Linked DNA regions of Lujinxingia sediminis. The protein of the gene in region 2 interacts with the protein of the main gene of each other region in a pairwise test. Links are inferred from orthologs where the notes say so. Each region holds a gene or a part of one and is shown on either strand. Other genes may lie near its edges. The genes, in order: rlmN and ftsZ.

The links.
Region 1: the proteins of ftsZ (region 2) and rlmN interact in binary tests that used the Escherichia coli proteins (3 or more experiments, as listed by UniProt). The link is inferred for Lujinxingia sediminis from one-to-one orthologs.

What each region holds. Positions count from the first base shown.
Region 1 is NZ_SADD01000001.1:728,270-735,287, reverse strand. What follows is about bases 1,639-4,612. They hold rlmN (dual-specificity RNA methyltransferase RlmN), read right to left. Parts: upstream 3,721-4,612; coding sequence 2,557-3,720; downstream 1,639-2,556. Other genes in these bases: sucD (succinate--CoA ligase subunit alpha), read right to left, coding at 4,403-4,612; ndk (nucleoside-diphosphate kinase), read right to left, coding at 3,915-4,343; EA187_RS03025 (PfkB family carbohydrate kinase), read right to left, coding at 1,639-2,482. In the rest of the region: EA187_RS03035 (serine/threonine protein kinase), read right to left, coding at 1-553; EA187_RS03030 (hypothetical protein), read right to left, coding at 725-1,495; more of EA187_RS03025, read right to left, coding at 1,556-1,638; more of sucD, read right to left, coding at 4,613-5,272; sucC (ADP-forming succinate--CoA ligase subunit beta), read right to left, coding at 5,358-6,521; EA187_RS03000 (hypothetical protein), read right to left, coding at 6,713-7,018.
Region 2 is NZ_SADD01000001.1:1,004,582-1,011,455, reverse strand. The notes cover bases 2,319-5,148. They hold ftsZ (cell division protein FtsZ), read right to left. Parts: upstream 4,473-5,148; coding sequence 3,165-4,472; downstream 2,319-3,164. Other genes in these bases: ftsA (cell division protein FtsA), read right to left, coding at 4,690-5,148; EA187_RS04130 (RNA methyltransferase), read right to left, coding at 2,319-3,094. Also shown: rpsO (30S ribosomal protein S15), read right to left, coding at 1-168; EA187_RS04140 (prolipoprotein diacylglyceryl transferase), read right to left, coding at 316-1,827; EA187_RS04135 (hypothetical protein), read left to right, coding at 1,989-2,300; more of EA187_RS04130, read right to left, coding at 2,312-2,318; more of ftsA, read right to left, coding at 5,149-5,922; EA187_RS04115 (cell division protein FtsQ/DivIB), read right to left, coding at 6,048-6,874. UniProt on the Escherichia coli protein: Essential cell division protein that forms a contractile ring structure (Z ring) at the future cell division site. The regulation of the ring assembly controls the timing and the location of cell division.

The DNA.
Region 1 (7,018 bases), 280 kb from region 2 along the record:
TCAGCTCATCGCCGCCCGCCGCCGTCTCCCCCACCACCTGCGCGATGCCAAAATCAAAGACGCGTGTGACTCCCTGATAGGTCACCATCAGGTTCTGCGGGCTGATATCACAGTGTACGATCGAGTAGCTCTGCTGATCGATATCCACGAAGTCGTGCACGTAATCGAGGCCCTCACACGCGTCCGCCACGATGAGCAGCGACTCGTGAAGGCTCAACCCGTCCCCCTGCGCAAACGCCCGCTGCGCCAGGTCGGCAACGGTCTGACCGGCCACATAGTCCATGACCATAAAGTGCTCATCGCCCACCTGCTTGGCGTCGTGCACCGTCACCACATGCGGGTGGGAGAAGCGCGAGGAGACCGTCGCCTCCTTATAAAAAAGCGCCTCAAAGCGGCGGTCTCCCAGATTTCGGTCGGGAATTCCCTTGATCACCACCGGCCGAAAGAAGCCGTGCGGCCCACCACGCGCCGCAAGAAACACCGCCGACTGCCCACCTTTGGCCAGATGGGCCAGCAGTCGATATTCCCCCAGCTGTCGGTTCTCGCGTTCCACGCTTCGCCTACGTCTAATACGCGTCGGGCCGACCGCACACACTATGCGGTCCCTCAGACCCAACGGAGTCACCCGATCGAAGGGGCGATTGTAAAGAGGGCCGATCGACGGTGTCAATCGGCCCTCTGCTTACTCGCGCCCGTCGGGCTCACTCACCCCTATCCGACCGCTTCACTCAACGATCACGGTCTGCTGGGCGCTAAACGTCGCGCTGAGCTGCCAGGCGTCGTTCTCACCATCCTCATCGTAGTCGTAGTTCACCGATTCCGGCCCGCCGAAGAGCTGGGTGAGAGCAAGCGGCTCTTGCCCGGGAACAATGGTCAGCCCCACACCTTCGATCTCCGAGAGAAGCACGAAACCACTGAGCATCCCGTCATTGATCACCGGGTTCTCGCCAGCCGCGTCAGCCTGAATCTTCGCGTCGATGGCCAGGTCGCGAATCGGAATCACCGTCTTGTTGATGTCACCGCCCGACTCCACCGTCGCCACAAAGCTCAAAAGCGGCAAGGTCGCCTCAAAGTCGCCATTCGCCGCGATGGTGCCGGCCGCCGCTTCGGGCTCCTCGACCTCTTCATCCCAGACATACTCACCGGCGGTGTTGGTCTTGAGTCCCGCCCCGCCGCGCACCTGCAGGGTGCCCGCCTCGGTGTCGATCTCGCGAAGTTCCACCAGCACCACGACCGGGTAGTCCAGGTCCTGATCCAGGAAGTACTCAAGGGGGCTGTTGAGTGAGAAGCCCGGCGTGCCCCGCTCAAACGCAAAGGCGTTGAAGCGCATATCGTACTGCGCCGCAAAGTCCGGCTCCTCCGCGTAGTCGCCACCGGTATCGTCACCGGTTTCCACGCCCGCGTCGACCTCCTCATTGGACTCGCCACCGCATGCGGCCGTCGCGAGTAACCCTGCCGACACTAACCACACCATCCACGCATTCGACATCTTCATGGCTCTACCTCATCCAGGTTCAAGTGCGGCAGCGGGTGCCGACCCAATTCACAGTTGCCTTCAGGCGTCCAGCGGCTCCAGCGGACCAAACCCGACAAGCTGCTCAAAGAGCGCAAAGCGCTCTTCAATCGCCTTCGTATTCAGATCGCGCAGCGCATTGAGGCTGAAGTCTTCCACGCAGAAGCTCGCCATCACACAGCCCACCACGGTGGCCTGGCGAAGCTCCTTCGTTCCAATGGTCTCACAGCTCGACAGATACCCCAGAAGCCCGCCGGCGAAGGTGTCACCGGCCCCGGTGGGATCGAAGACCGACTCCAGCGGGTAAGCTGGCGCAAAGAAGATCTCCTCGCCACTGAAGAGCAACGCGCCGTACTCACCGCGCTTGATCACCAGATGTTTCGGACCACGAGCCTGAATCGCGCGAGCCGCCTTGACCACGTTGGCTTCGCCGCCGAGCTTGCGCGCTTCGCCCTCGTTGATCACCAGCATATCGACCTTACTCAGGACCCGCTCAAGCTCATCGCGCCGGGGACCATCGATCCAGAAGTTCATCGTGTCGGCCACGACCAGACGCGGATTTTTGACCTGCTCCAACACCTCCAGCTGCAGGCTGGGGTCAATGTTGGCCAGAAATACGATCTCGGCGTCACGGTAGCTCTCGGGCAACTCCGGGTGGAAATCTCCAAAGACGTTGAGCTGGGTGTCGAGGGTGATGGCTTCGTTGAGATCAAAGCCGTATTTGCCCTCCCAGCGGAAGGTCTTGCCGGCGACGCGGTGAAGCCCCTCACAGTCGATCTGGCGGGAGCACAAAAAGTCGACCTCCTCCTGCGGGAAGTCTTCTCCAATCACCGCGACGAGCTGCACGTCGGTGAAATAACTGGCGGAGGTTGAGAAGAACATCGCCGATCCGCCGATCGCCTCTTCTGCCTTACCAAAAGGCGTCTCAACCGAATCAAACGCCACCGACCCTACGACCAAAAGACTCATGCCTGGACTCACTCCGTTCAGACGCACCACGGCGTCCGATGCTTTAATGAACTACGTGCTCGACCCATTCACTCTCAGGCGTTGGCCGGGCTCTCATTGCGAAACTTTTCCAGCCGCTTGCGCACATGCGGCGGCTCCTTCTCCCCGGGCTTACCGAGCTGACCACATGCGGCCATCTCATCGCGTCCCCGGGTGCGCCGACGGTACACGCCGACGTTGCGATCGACCAGATACTTCTGGAAGGCGTCGATACGCTCTTCCGGCGGAGTTTGGAAGGGCGTGCGCGGGTGGGGGTTAAAGGGGATGAGGTTGATCTTGGAGGGGATATCCCGCGTCAACTCAATGATGCGCTGCGCGTCTTCGAGCGTGTCATTCAAATCGCGAATCATCACGTATTCAAAGGTGATGCGCTCGCGGTTGGTCAACGGAAACTCTTTGAGCGCCGCCATCAACGTCTCCAGATCCCAGCGGTCGTTGACGGGCATGATCTGCCCGCGCGTCTCGTCGGTGGTCGCGTTGAGGCTGATGGCGAGCTGCACATCGGTCTCCTCACCCAGGCGCTTGATCGCCGGTACCAACCCGGAGGTCGAGACAGTGACTTTGCGTCGCGAGAAGTTCAGCCCCTGCTCATCGGTCAAAATATGAATCGCGCGGATGACGTTATCGACGTTATGCAGCGGCTCGCCCATGCCCATAAAGACGATGTTGCCGATATGCCCGTTGACCTCCCCCATCCGCCGGCGCGCCTGCACGACCTGCTCAACGATCTCAGCGGTGCTAAGATTACGCTTAAGCCCCATCTTCGCCGTGTAGCAGAAGGTGCAGCCCATCGCACACCCCACCTGGCTGGAGATGCACAGCGTATTGCGCCCCTCCGAGGGGATGTAAACGGTCTCAATGACCGCGCCGTCGTCACACTTAAAGGTGAGCTTGGTGGTGCCGTCGCTGGCCGTATGCGAGCCGTTGAACTCCAATGACGAGACACGCACCTTCGCACTGAGCTGCTCACGCAGCCCCTTGGAGAGGTTGGTCATCGCCTCAAAATCGTCGGCCAGGTGCAGGTAGAGCCATTGGTAGACCTGTTTGGCGCGAAATGCCTTCTCGCCAAACCCCTCGGCGAGCAACTTCTTGAGCTCAGCCTGTGTGAAGTTTTTCAGGTCAATGGGACCGAGTTCGTCGGTGCCCTGGCTCAGCGCTTCGAGCGCCTGGTCGATGCTCGGGGAGCGTTCGCGTCGCATGGGTGTCTCTCTCTCAGAAAAAAGGCGGCCGAACTGAGCCTACGCCGCGTGCGAAAGGATCTCAAATCGTGCCGCCACCTCAACACACGCATTCCCTACAAGGGTGCGTTGGCTGAGCATTCACCTTGCGCCAGCCCTGCAAGGCGCGAGGTGAAGACCGTCGCCAGCCCAACGCCGGCGACGGCCTCAAAACATCAGCCGCGCGAGAAAAGCTGCACGTCGCTGAAGAAGTACTTGATCTCGATCGCGGCGTTCTCCGCCGAGTCCGAGCCATGCACGGTGTTTTCGCCGATGTCGGTGGCGTAGAGCGCGCGCAGGGTCCCTTCGGCAGCTTCCGCCGGGTTGGTAGCACCCATGATCTCGCGGTTCTTGGCCACGGCATCTTCGCCTTCAAGCGCCATCACGACCACCGGGCCGCGGGTCATAAACTCAACGAGCTCACCGAAGAAGGGACGCTCTTTGTGTACAGCATAGAAGCCTTCGGCTTCGTGCTTGGCCAGGTGCGCCATGCGGATGCCCACCGGGGTGAGGCCTTCTTCTTCAAAACGCGCGATGATCTTGCCGATCACGTTCTTTTCCACGCCGTCGGGCTTGATGATGCTCAGGGTGCGTTCAATCGCCATCGTGTGTCTCCAGATTCAATCGTTGAATGTTGGTGTCGCTATCAAAACAAAGGGCGAACTTAGCCCATCGCTTTTTTGAGGGTCTCACCGATCTCGGCCGGCGAGCGCGAGACGGCAATACCTGCGGCCTCCATGGCCTTGAACTTCTCTTCGGCCGTGCCTTTGCCTCCGGAGATGATCGCACCGGCGTGGCCCATGCGCTTTCCGGGAGGGGCCGAGGCACCGGCGATAAAGCCCGCCACAGGCTTGCTCATGTTCTTCTGAACCCACTCGGCGGCCTCTTCTTCAGCCGTACCACCGATCTCGCCAATCATGACGACGGCTTCGGTGTCCGGGTCGGCCTCAAAGAGCTCAAGCGCATCGATGAAGTTCATGCCGTTGATCGGGTCGCCGCCGATACCGATGCAGGTGCTCTGCCCGATGCCCAGCGCGGTGAGTTGACCAACCGCCTCGTAGGTCAGCGTACCGGAGCGGCTCACAACGCCGACCTTACCCGGGAGGTGAATATGACCGGGCATGATGCCGATCTTGCACTTACCCGGGCTGATCACCCCGGGGCAGTTCGGGCCGAGAAGGCGCACGTTCTTGTCTTTGAGGTAGCGCACCACCGTGATCATGTCCTGAACGGGCACGCCTTCGGTGATGGCGACAATGAGCTCCACACCGGCATCCGCCGCTTCCATGATGGCATCGGCCGCAAAGGGCGGCGGCACGTAAATGACGCTGGCGTTGCACTGCGTCTCCGCGACAGCTTCAGCCACCGTATCGAAGACCGGCGCGCCGTGAACTTTCTGGCCGCTTTTGCCGGGGGTCACACCACCGACGACGTTGGTGCCGTACTCGATCATCTGCTCGGTATGAAAGCTACCGACCGAACCGGTGATCCCTTGCACGATCAGCCGGGTGGACTCGTCTACCATTACACTCATCTTCAACCTCTATATGTCTCTGGGCGGCGCCCCACTCTGAGGGGCGCTCGCGCCGGTCAACGCGTCTTGGTTTGCGCCGGGCCTATCAGCCCTGGGTCAGCTCGATGGCCTTGCGGGCGCCGTCGGCCATGCTGTCGGCGCTCACGATATCGAAGGGGCTCTCGTTGAGAATCTTCTTGCCGAGCTCCACGTTGGTGCCCGCCAGACGGACCACAAGCGGCACCTTCAGGCCCACTTCCTGAACCGCGTTGACCACGCCGTCGGCGATCACGTCACACTTCATGATGCCGCCGAAGATGTTGATGAAGATGGCCTTCACCGCCTCATCCTGCGTGATGATCTTGAAGGCTTCGGCGACGGTTTCTTTGGTCGCTCCACCCCCGACATCCAGGAAGTTGGCCGGCTCGCCGCCGTAGTGCTTGATGATGTCCATGGTGCCCATGGCCAGACCGGCGCCGTTCACCATGCAACCGATGTTGCCGTCGAGACTCACGTAGCTCAGCCCGTGCTTCTTCGCTTCGAGTTCGGCGGGATCTTCCTCAGACACATCGCGCAGCGCTTCCACGTCCGCGTGACGGTAGAGCGCGTTGTCATCGAAGTTGACCTTGGCATCGAGGGCGATGAGGTCGCCGGAGCCGGTCACCACAAGCGGGTTGATCTCGACGATGGAGGCGTCTTTTTCGACGAAGAGCTTGTAGAGCGCCTTCATGAACTTGACCGCCTTGAACACCGCTTTGCCTTCCAGGCCCAGCGCGAACGCGACCTGACGGCCCTGGAAGTCGGCCATGCCGGTGAGCGAGTCGATGAAGACCTTGTGGATCTTCTCGGGGGTATTCTCGGCGACATCTTCGATGTCGACGCCACCCTCGGTCGAGGCCATCAGCACCACGCCGTCGCGAGCGCGGTCAACGACCATGCCAAGGTAGAGTTCGCGGGCGATGTCGACGCCGCTCTCGACGTAGAGACGACGCACGACCTGGCCTTCGGGGCCGGTCTGGTGGGTGACCAGCGTCGAGCCGAGCAGCTCGGCAGCGATCTCGCGAACTTCGTCAAGGCTCCTGGCGAGCTTAACGCCACCGGCCTTGCCGCGACCGCCGGCGTGAATCTGGGCCTTGACCACCCAGAGCTCTCCGCCGAGCTCTTCGGCGGCCTTCACCGCCTCGTCGACGCTAAACGCCGCGGTCCCCTGGGGGACGGTCACCCCGTACTCGCGAAAGATCTGCTTGGCCTGATACTCATGGATGTTCATACGAACTTACCTGCCGTTGGAAGATCAACCTACGCGCAGCGCGACCCGCTTAGCCGGCCTCCACGCCCTGCCAAAATCACAAAATGAGCGGCCCGCAAAGCGGGGCCGCCGCCTTATTACCGCCGGGGTGCCAGCGCGTCAAGGCGGCCTGCCCGCCCATTTTTGACTCGCCAGCCCGCCCGGCCATCGCCTTATTTGATGCCCATACCGACATAGGTCAGGGGCACTTCCAGCACCCGGGCGAAAACCTGGCCGATCTGATGCGTCTCCCCCTTATTAGGCGACGCCTCGACGATGGGCACGAGCCTCCCCTGCGCATCCCGCAGGAGCAATGAGAAGGCGTGCACCCGGGTGCCTTCGCCGTCGCTGGAGATCGGGTAGTGCGTCATGCCAAAGACCAACTCCTCGACCTCATCAAAGGTCACCGCGAGCTCCGTACCCTGTACAGGCCAGGTCACAATGCCCCGCATCAAGTCGAGCTCGCATAGAAGGTGCTC
Region 2 (6,874 bases):
CAGGCCGCGACGGGAGTGGTGATCGTGCTTGTGAGCTTCAAAGTGGGACTGCAGCTCATTGATGCGGGTAGTCAGCAGCGCCACCTGAACTTCGGGGCTGCCGGTGTCGCCTTCACCGCGCTTGAACTGTTCGATAATCTCCGCTTTGCGATCCGGATGCAGGGCCATGGGGTTCCTTTTGGGTCAGAAGTAAAATGAATTGCTCCGGTACGCATCAACTCCCCGGCAACCCACCCATGGAGAGTAGGCCGAGGCTGCGTACGGCGCGGGACACTAGGTGCGCCCACCCTTAAAGTCAAGCACGCAGCCCCCTCATTACATGTCCAGCTGACGCTCAGATCCGGGCTCGGTCAGTTTGAAAATCCGTGCGCCGAAGGTTCCGCAGAGGCGTGGTCCACGGGCAAACTCCCAGTGGATGTAGACCCGGCCATCATGGCTGATGACCTCATCGGGCACGGGTGCCACCGAGGTGATGTTCCAGGCAACGATGATCGCCTGCCCGTCAAAGAACTCGTTGCCGGAACTCTCCAGACGAACCACATCGACAACCTCCCCCGTCTCACCGTCGATCACAAGCTCAAGGCGAGCCATCAACTCCAGATTGTTAAGGGGGTGAGCCATGGAGAGGTCGGACTCAATGCGACGCACAAACCCTTCGGCCCATTGCGGGTGAATGTAGCGGCGGTGCATCCGCGCGATCATCGTGGCGTGGGCGGCCGAGGCGGCGTTGACCTGCGTATGATTGCCCACCTGCACATGTGGCACGAAGTTCTGCAGGCTCGCGCGCAGCTTCGCGCTGTCTCCCTGCCAACCGCTGAGCAACCGTCGTCGCTGCGAGGCACGCGCTTCGGCAATCTCATCAGCCCGTTCTGCATCCCTCTCCTCGAAGACCTCCTGGTAAGCCTTCATATCTCGCCCGAAAAGACGTGCCGGCCCCAGGGTCTCGTCAGCGACGCCGGACGCCGCCGCATCTTGAGGCTCTGTGGTGCTCGGTGCCTCTTTGGGATCAGACGTCTCGGCTCTCTCAGCCGTATCCAGAGCGCGATCTCGAGCAAGCGGCACCTCAGCTGCCTCATCGGCGGGGAGCCTCATGGCCAGATCGTCTGCAGCGAGTTCGGATGGCTCAGGCTCAGCCACAGGCAGCGGCTCCACCACAGGCTCATCGCGCCGGTCTACCGCTGCCTGAGCGGCAGGAACCTCCTCATCGCGTCCGACCTCAGAGGGAGCATTCGATCTGGCGACGACCTCTTCCGAGGTGCCCTGATCTTCACGAGCTCCCTCCAGATCTTCGTCGTTCACCTCAGCCTCACTGGCGAGGTACTCGGGTGCATCCGACGCGACCTCCTGCTCCGGGGCCGTGACGTCTTCGTCGGGCTCGGGTGCCTCGGCGTCTTCCAGGGTCGTCTGCTCGGCCACCATCTGTACATCGGTGCGCCGGGCAACCTCGGCGATGAACTCCGCATCTTCGGGCTCCTCCTCGGCGGGATCGGGGTTTTGCAACTCCACGGCGATCGCCTGGTCTGAGGGCGGCTGCGGCTCTTGCTGCGCATCGTCATCTTGCGGATCTGGTTGTTGAGGCGGAGGCTCTTCCTGCTGCACCACTTCGGGGCGAGGAGTCTCATCCGGGAGCGGTGGATTCTCACGACGAAGAGGCTCCTCCAGCACAGCCTCGACGTCGGGCTCATCGAAGCGTGGCTCCCAATCCTCGAGCACCACCTCGACCGCCTCCTCCTCATCAGTCTGCGCTTCCGGTCCTGAAACAACCCAGGCCAGCACTACCACCGCCAGCAGATGCGTGAGCACCGAGGCCGAAAGCCCCACGAGCATCCCCCCTGCTCTCTTCGCGCTGGCTGGCTTCATCTTGTCAGCATCTCAATGCGACGGTAGAACGACCGGGTCGCTGGCATCCTGCCAGCCTCAGCGCGTCGCGCCCACCTGAACTCCAGCCAGAACGTTGCCCCATGCTCCCATTCTTCCCATTGACGCGCATGCTCCCTGCCATCCTCACCCTGACGCTGATGCTGGCCGTCGGATGCGCGCCGCAGATCGGCGCGGAATGCGCCTCCGACAACGAGTGCCCCTCCGGCGCGCGCTGCGACCTCTCGGTGGAGGGGGGGCTCTGCACCGTGCGCGGCTGTCGCCCGGGGGACTGCCCCGAGGACGCGACCTGCGTGGTGATCGACCGCCACACCAGCTTCTGCCTTAAGAGCTGCGAGAGCGACGACGCCTGCCGCGATGGACATCGCTGCTACGACGCCGACGAGCAGGCCGAGACCAACTACTGCTTCTCGGCGGACTGAGCGCTCCTCGCTCAGGGTTCCATGCCCTTGCGGCGCATATACGCCACGATCTCCTTAAAAATCCCGTGCCAGATCGCCAGCTCGCGGGAATCGAGGCGCGCGCGCAAAAAGACCGATCGCAGGCTGCGCATGATGTGATCGTTGCTGCTCCCCTTCACAAACTCAATGGCCTGGAGCGCTGCTTCCGCCTGGCCAAACATCCGCGTGAGCCCGGCCATCGGTGCCGGGTCAAACTCGGAGTGCCACTCCGTCTGCATGGCGAGCCTCGGGGCCGTCTCCACGTCACCGGCCTCCATCTTTCGAAGGGCTCGGGAGACCTCCCAGACCATCAACAACACCGCCTGTCCCAGATTGATGGAGCTGTAGTCGGGGTTGGTGGGGATGGTGACCACCGCCTGACAGCGATCAAGCGCGCTGTTAGGAAGTCCGCTATCCTCCCGACCAAAAAGCATCGCCACGCGTCGGCCCTTTGCTGCCTCAGCGATAAGCTCTGCGGCGGCCTGCTCCGGCTCCAGGACACGCCAGTGGGCCGAGCGCACCCGAGCGGTCAGCCCCACAGTCATCACGCAATCATCAAGGGCCTCATCAAGCGAACCAAAACGGCCCATCCGATCGATGGTCTCATGAGCGCGCGGCGCGCTGATCGCGATGCGTTCGCGATCGGCGTTCGCCGGGTTCACCAGCCGAAGATCTTCGATGCCGAAGTTCTTGGAGGCACGCACCGCGTTGCCGATGTTGATGTCATCCTGGGGCTCCACCAGCACGACCGAGACGTTCTCAATCAAACCTGTCATAACTGCTCTCAAAGACAAAAAAGCCCGCTCCCATTGAGAGCGGGCTTTGAGCGACCGCGTCGCCCGAAGATCAGGAGTCGTTGCGCCGCCGCGAGTTGCGCAGGAAGGTCGGCGTATCGATCTCTTCTTCCTCCGTTGCGCTCAGGCCACCGGGTACCGAGTGACTGCCCGTGTTCGAACGCAGAAAGGAGGCGCGACGCTCGGTCACCGAGTCCTGTGCGCCGCGATCGTAGCGCGCACCACTCTGGTAGGCAGGCGCACCACGCTGGGCGGGCACACTCTCGACCACCTCCTCTTCAACCGGTGCCGGCGCACGAGGCGGCTCAGCCTGACGGGGCGCTGCGGCGACCGGGGCCGACTGACGCGTCGTCGACTCGCGACGGCGGCTCATCTCGCTGAAGTCCGAGCTTTCGGCGCGCGCCTTGTCAAAGCCCGTGGCAATGACGGTCACCATCAGCTCATCGCGCATATCCTCTTCGATCACATTGCCGAAGATAATGTTGGCGTCCTCATGCGAGGCCTGCTCGATGAGCATCATCGCGTCGTTGATCTCGGTGAGCGTCATATCAACGCCACCGGTGATGTTGACGAGAATGCCGGTAGCGCCCTCGATGGAGACATCCTCGAGAAGCGGCGAGGAGATCGCCGTCTCGGCGGCTTCCAACGCACGGGTCGGGCCGGAGGCACGGCCCGTGCCCATCAAAGCCAGCCCTTTGCCGGTCATGATGGTGCGCACGTCCGCAAAGTCGACGTTAACCAGACCACGCACCGTAATGAGATCCGAGATCCCCTGCACGGCATAGAGCAACACCTCATCAGCCTTTTTGAAGGCTTCCAGGATCGTGGTCTGCTCACCGGCGATCGCCAGCAGACGCTGGTTGGGGATCGTGATCAGCGTATCGACCGCGCTGGCCAGGTTGCGAATGCCCTCATCAGCGGAGCGACGACGGCGGCGCCCTTCAAACTGGAAGGGTTTGGTCACCACACCAACAGTCAGCGCGCCCAACTCCCGGGCGATACTCGCGATGATTGGCGCAGCGCCGGTACCGGTCCCACCGCCCATCCCGGCAGTCACAAAGACCATATCGGCACCCTTGAGCGCCTCGGCGATGCGGGTCTGGTCTTCGAGCGCCGAGTTACGTCCGACGTCCGGATTCGCACCGGCACCAAGACCTTTTGTCAGTGCTCCGCCAAGCTGAATCTTGACCGTGGCGAGGTTCGTCTCCAGCGCCTGCAAGTCAGTGTTGGCTGCAATGAACTCCACGCTGGAGATCCCCTCGGTGATCATCGTGTTGATGGCGTTGCCGCCTCCCCCACCCACGCCGATCACTTTAATATTTGCCGCGTTTGAGACATCGGCGTCATCGAACTCGAGCATACCTTTTCCCTGGACTCCTGAGTCAGAACTGAACATCTGTGCCCACCCGTGGGCGGGCGCAGATGATACGCCTCAAGGCGCGCTTACCGCAAGGACGGACTTGGTCATGATGCCATCCTCCTTCCAAGGGACAACGGTAACACTCCGCGCCTTGTTTCCACATAAAGCTGAGACTTCGCGCGACGATAGCACCGCCCCCATCCGTCAGCAAGCAGGCTTAGAACATCTCGGCAAGCCACTCGCGCATACGCGTGGTCAGGCGTTGGTAGAGGTTGCCATGGCTCTCGCCGAAAGGCGCGCGTTCGGGCGCTTTAGCGCCATGCTGCACAAGGCCAACCCCGGTGGCGAATTTGGGGTTACGCACCACATCCACGAGCCCACCGATATTGCGCGGAACACCGCGGCGCACCGGCAATCCAAGTACTTCTTCAGCAAGCTCCGGCATGCACTCAAGAAGTGTGGTACCGCCGGTGATCACGACGCCACCCGAGATGAGATCCTCACAGCCCGACTCTTTGATCTCACGGGCCACGTAAGCAAAGATCTCTTCGACACGCGGCTCAATGATCTCGCTCAAGATCTGGCGACTCAAGATCCGCGGCGGACGCCCACCCACCGAGGGCACCTCAATGGTTTCTTCGGCGCTAACCTTGCCGGTCATCGCGCAGCCATAACGCTGCTTAATGCGCTCGGCCTCGGCCATCGGGGTGCGAAGGCCCACGGCGATGTCGTTCGTCAGGTGGTTCCCACCCACCGAAAGCACAGCGGTGTGAACAAGGCTTCCCTGGCTGTAGATGGCGATATCGGTGGTGCCCCCACCGATATCGACCACCGCCACACCGAGCTCCTTCTCGTCGGCGCCGAGCACCGCCTCACTGCTGGCGAGCTGCTCAAGCACGATGTCGGCCACGTTGAGACCGCAGGCGTTGGCACACTTGACGATGTTCTGAACGCTGGTCACCGACGCGGTCACAATGTGGACCTTGGCCTCCAGGCGCACCCCGGTCATGCCCAGGGGCTCCTTGATGCCGTCCTGCTCATCGATGATGTACTCCTGAGGGATCACGTGCAGCAGCTGACGATCCATGGGGATGGCCACCGCGCGGGCCGCGTCGACCACGCGATCAAGATCCCCGCCCTTCACTTCTTTATCTTTGATGGCGACGATGCCGTGAGAGTTAAAGCCCAACACGTGGCCGCCGGCGATGCCTGCGTGCACCGTGTTGACCTCGCAGCCTGCCATCAGCTCGGCTTCTTCGACGGCCTTCTTGATCGAGTTGATCGTGGCGTCGATGTTGATCACCACTCCCTTACGCATCCCTTTCGAGGGGTGCGACCCAATCCCGATGACATCGATCCCTTCAGGGGTCACCTCGCCGATGATGCAGGCGATTTTAGTCGTCCCGATATCAAGCCCAACAACAATCTCACCATTACGTCGATTCGCCATTCCGCACCTTCCCTGGTCTCGGCCCGAACCCCGTGCCCTCGCCACCCCACGTAGCGACCATCACGAGTCCAGAAACATCTACAAATGAACTTCCAGTACCGTCATACAAAGGGGCTTCGCCACGCCTATGGCGAGGCCCCCGCGGAGGCCGCATCCTCGCGCATCCATGGCTCGGTGCGCGGCCCCACAGTCACGCGACTCAAGTCGCGCTCCTGGTCAATCAATACATACTCCGCGTCCATCCCTCGCCGAATCAGCGAGGTCTGCACGACTTTCAATCGGCTGAGACGATCTTGCCAGCGGCCCCACCCCAACCGAATCTCTGTTCCCGTCTCAGCGGTCACCATGGAAAGCCCCAGGACCGAATCGAGGTGCAGCTCACTCAGCGGCTGCTGCTTATCGAGCCCCATGGCGTGATAGAGCTCCCACACCGAGAGCGCCTCAAGCAGACGCTGACGCGCCTCATCTTCAACGAGTTCAGCTCGCGTAAGTCCGGTCACCAGCGGAAGCTCCCAGAGACCCTCAATACTGCGAGCGCTGTCCATCGCCAGAAAGACCTCGCCACGGGTATCTGCAAGCCAGATGCCCTCGTCGGCGATCAGCGCAGCCGGCTCATACTCCTCAATCGTGATCCTCAGGCGGTCGGGCAGGCGACGCTCGACCTCGACCGAACGCACAAAAGGCAGCCCACTCATCGCACTTTCAATGCGTCGCGGATCGACGTTGAGGATGTTCTCGCCCGCAATGCGCTCGGCGGCCTCCAAGAGCTCACGCTCCTCCAGGTAATTGAGCCCCTCGACATCGAGGTAGTTCACCTGGAAGTACTCGCTCTGCATGGTGTGGCTGTAACCCTGAAGCACCAGATACGGCAGCCCCAGACCCACGGCGATCACCGCCAGAGACGTTCCCAGCCGCCGCGCCCACAGCCAGGCCGTCTCTTTACGGCTGGCCA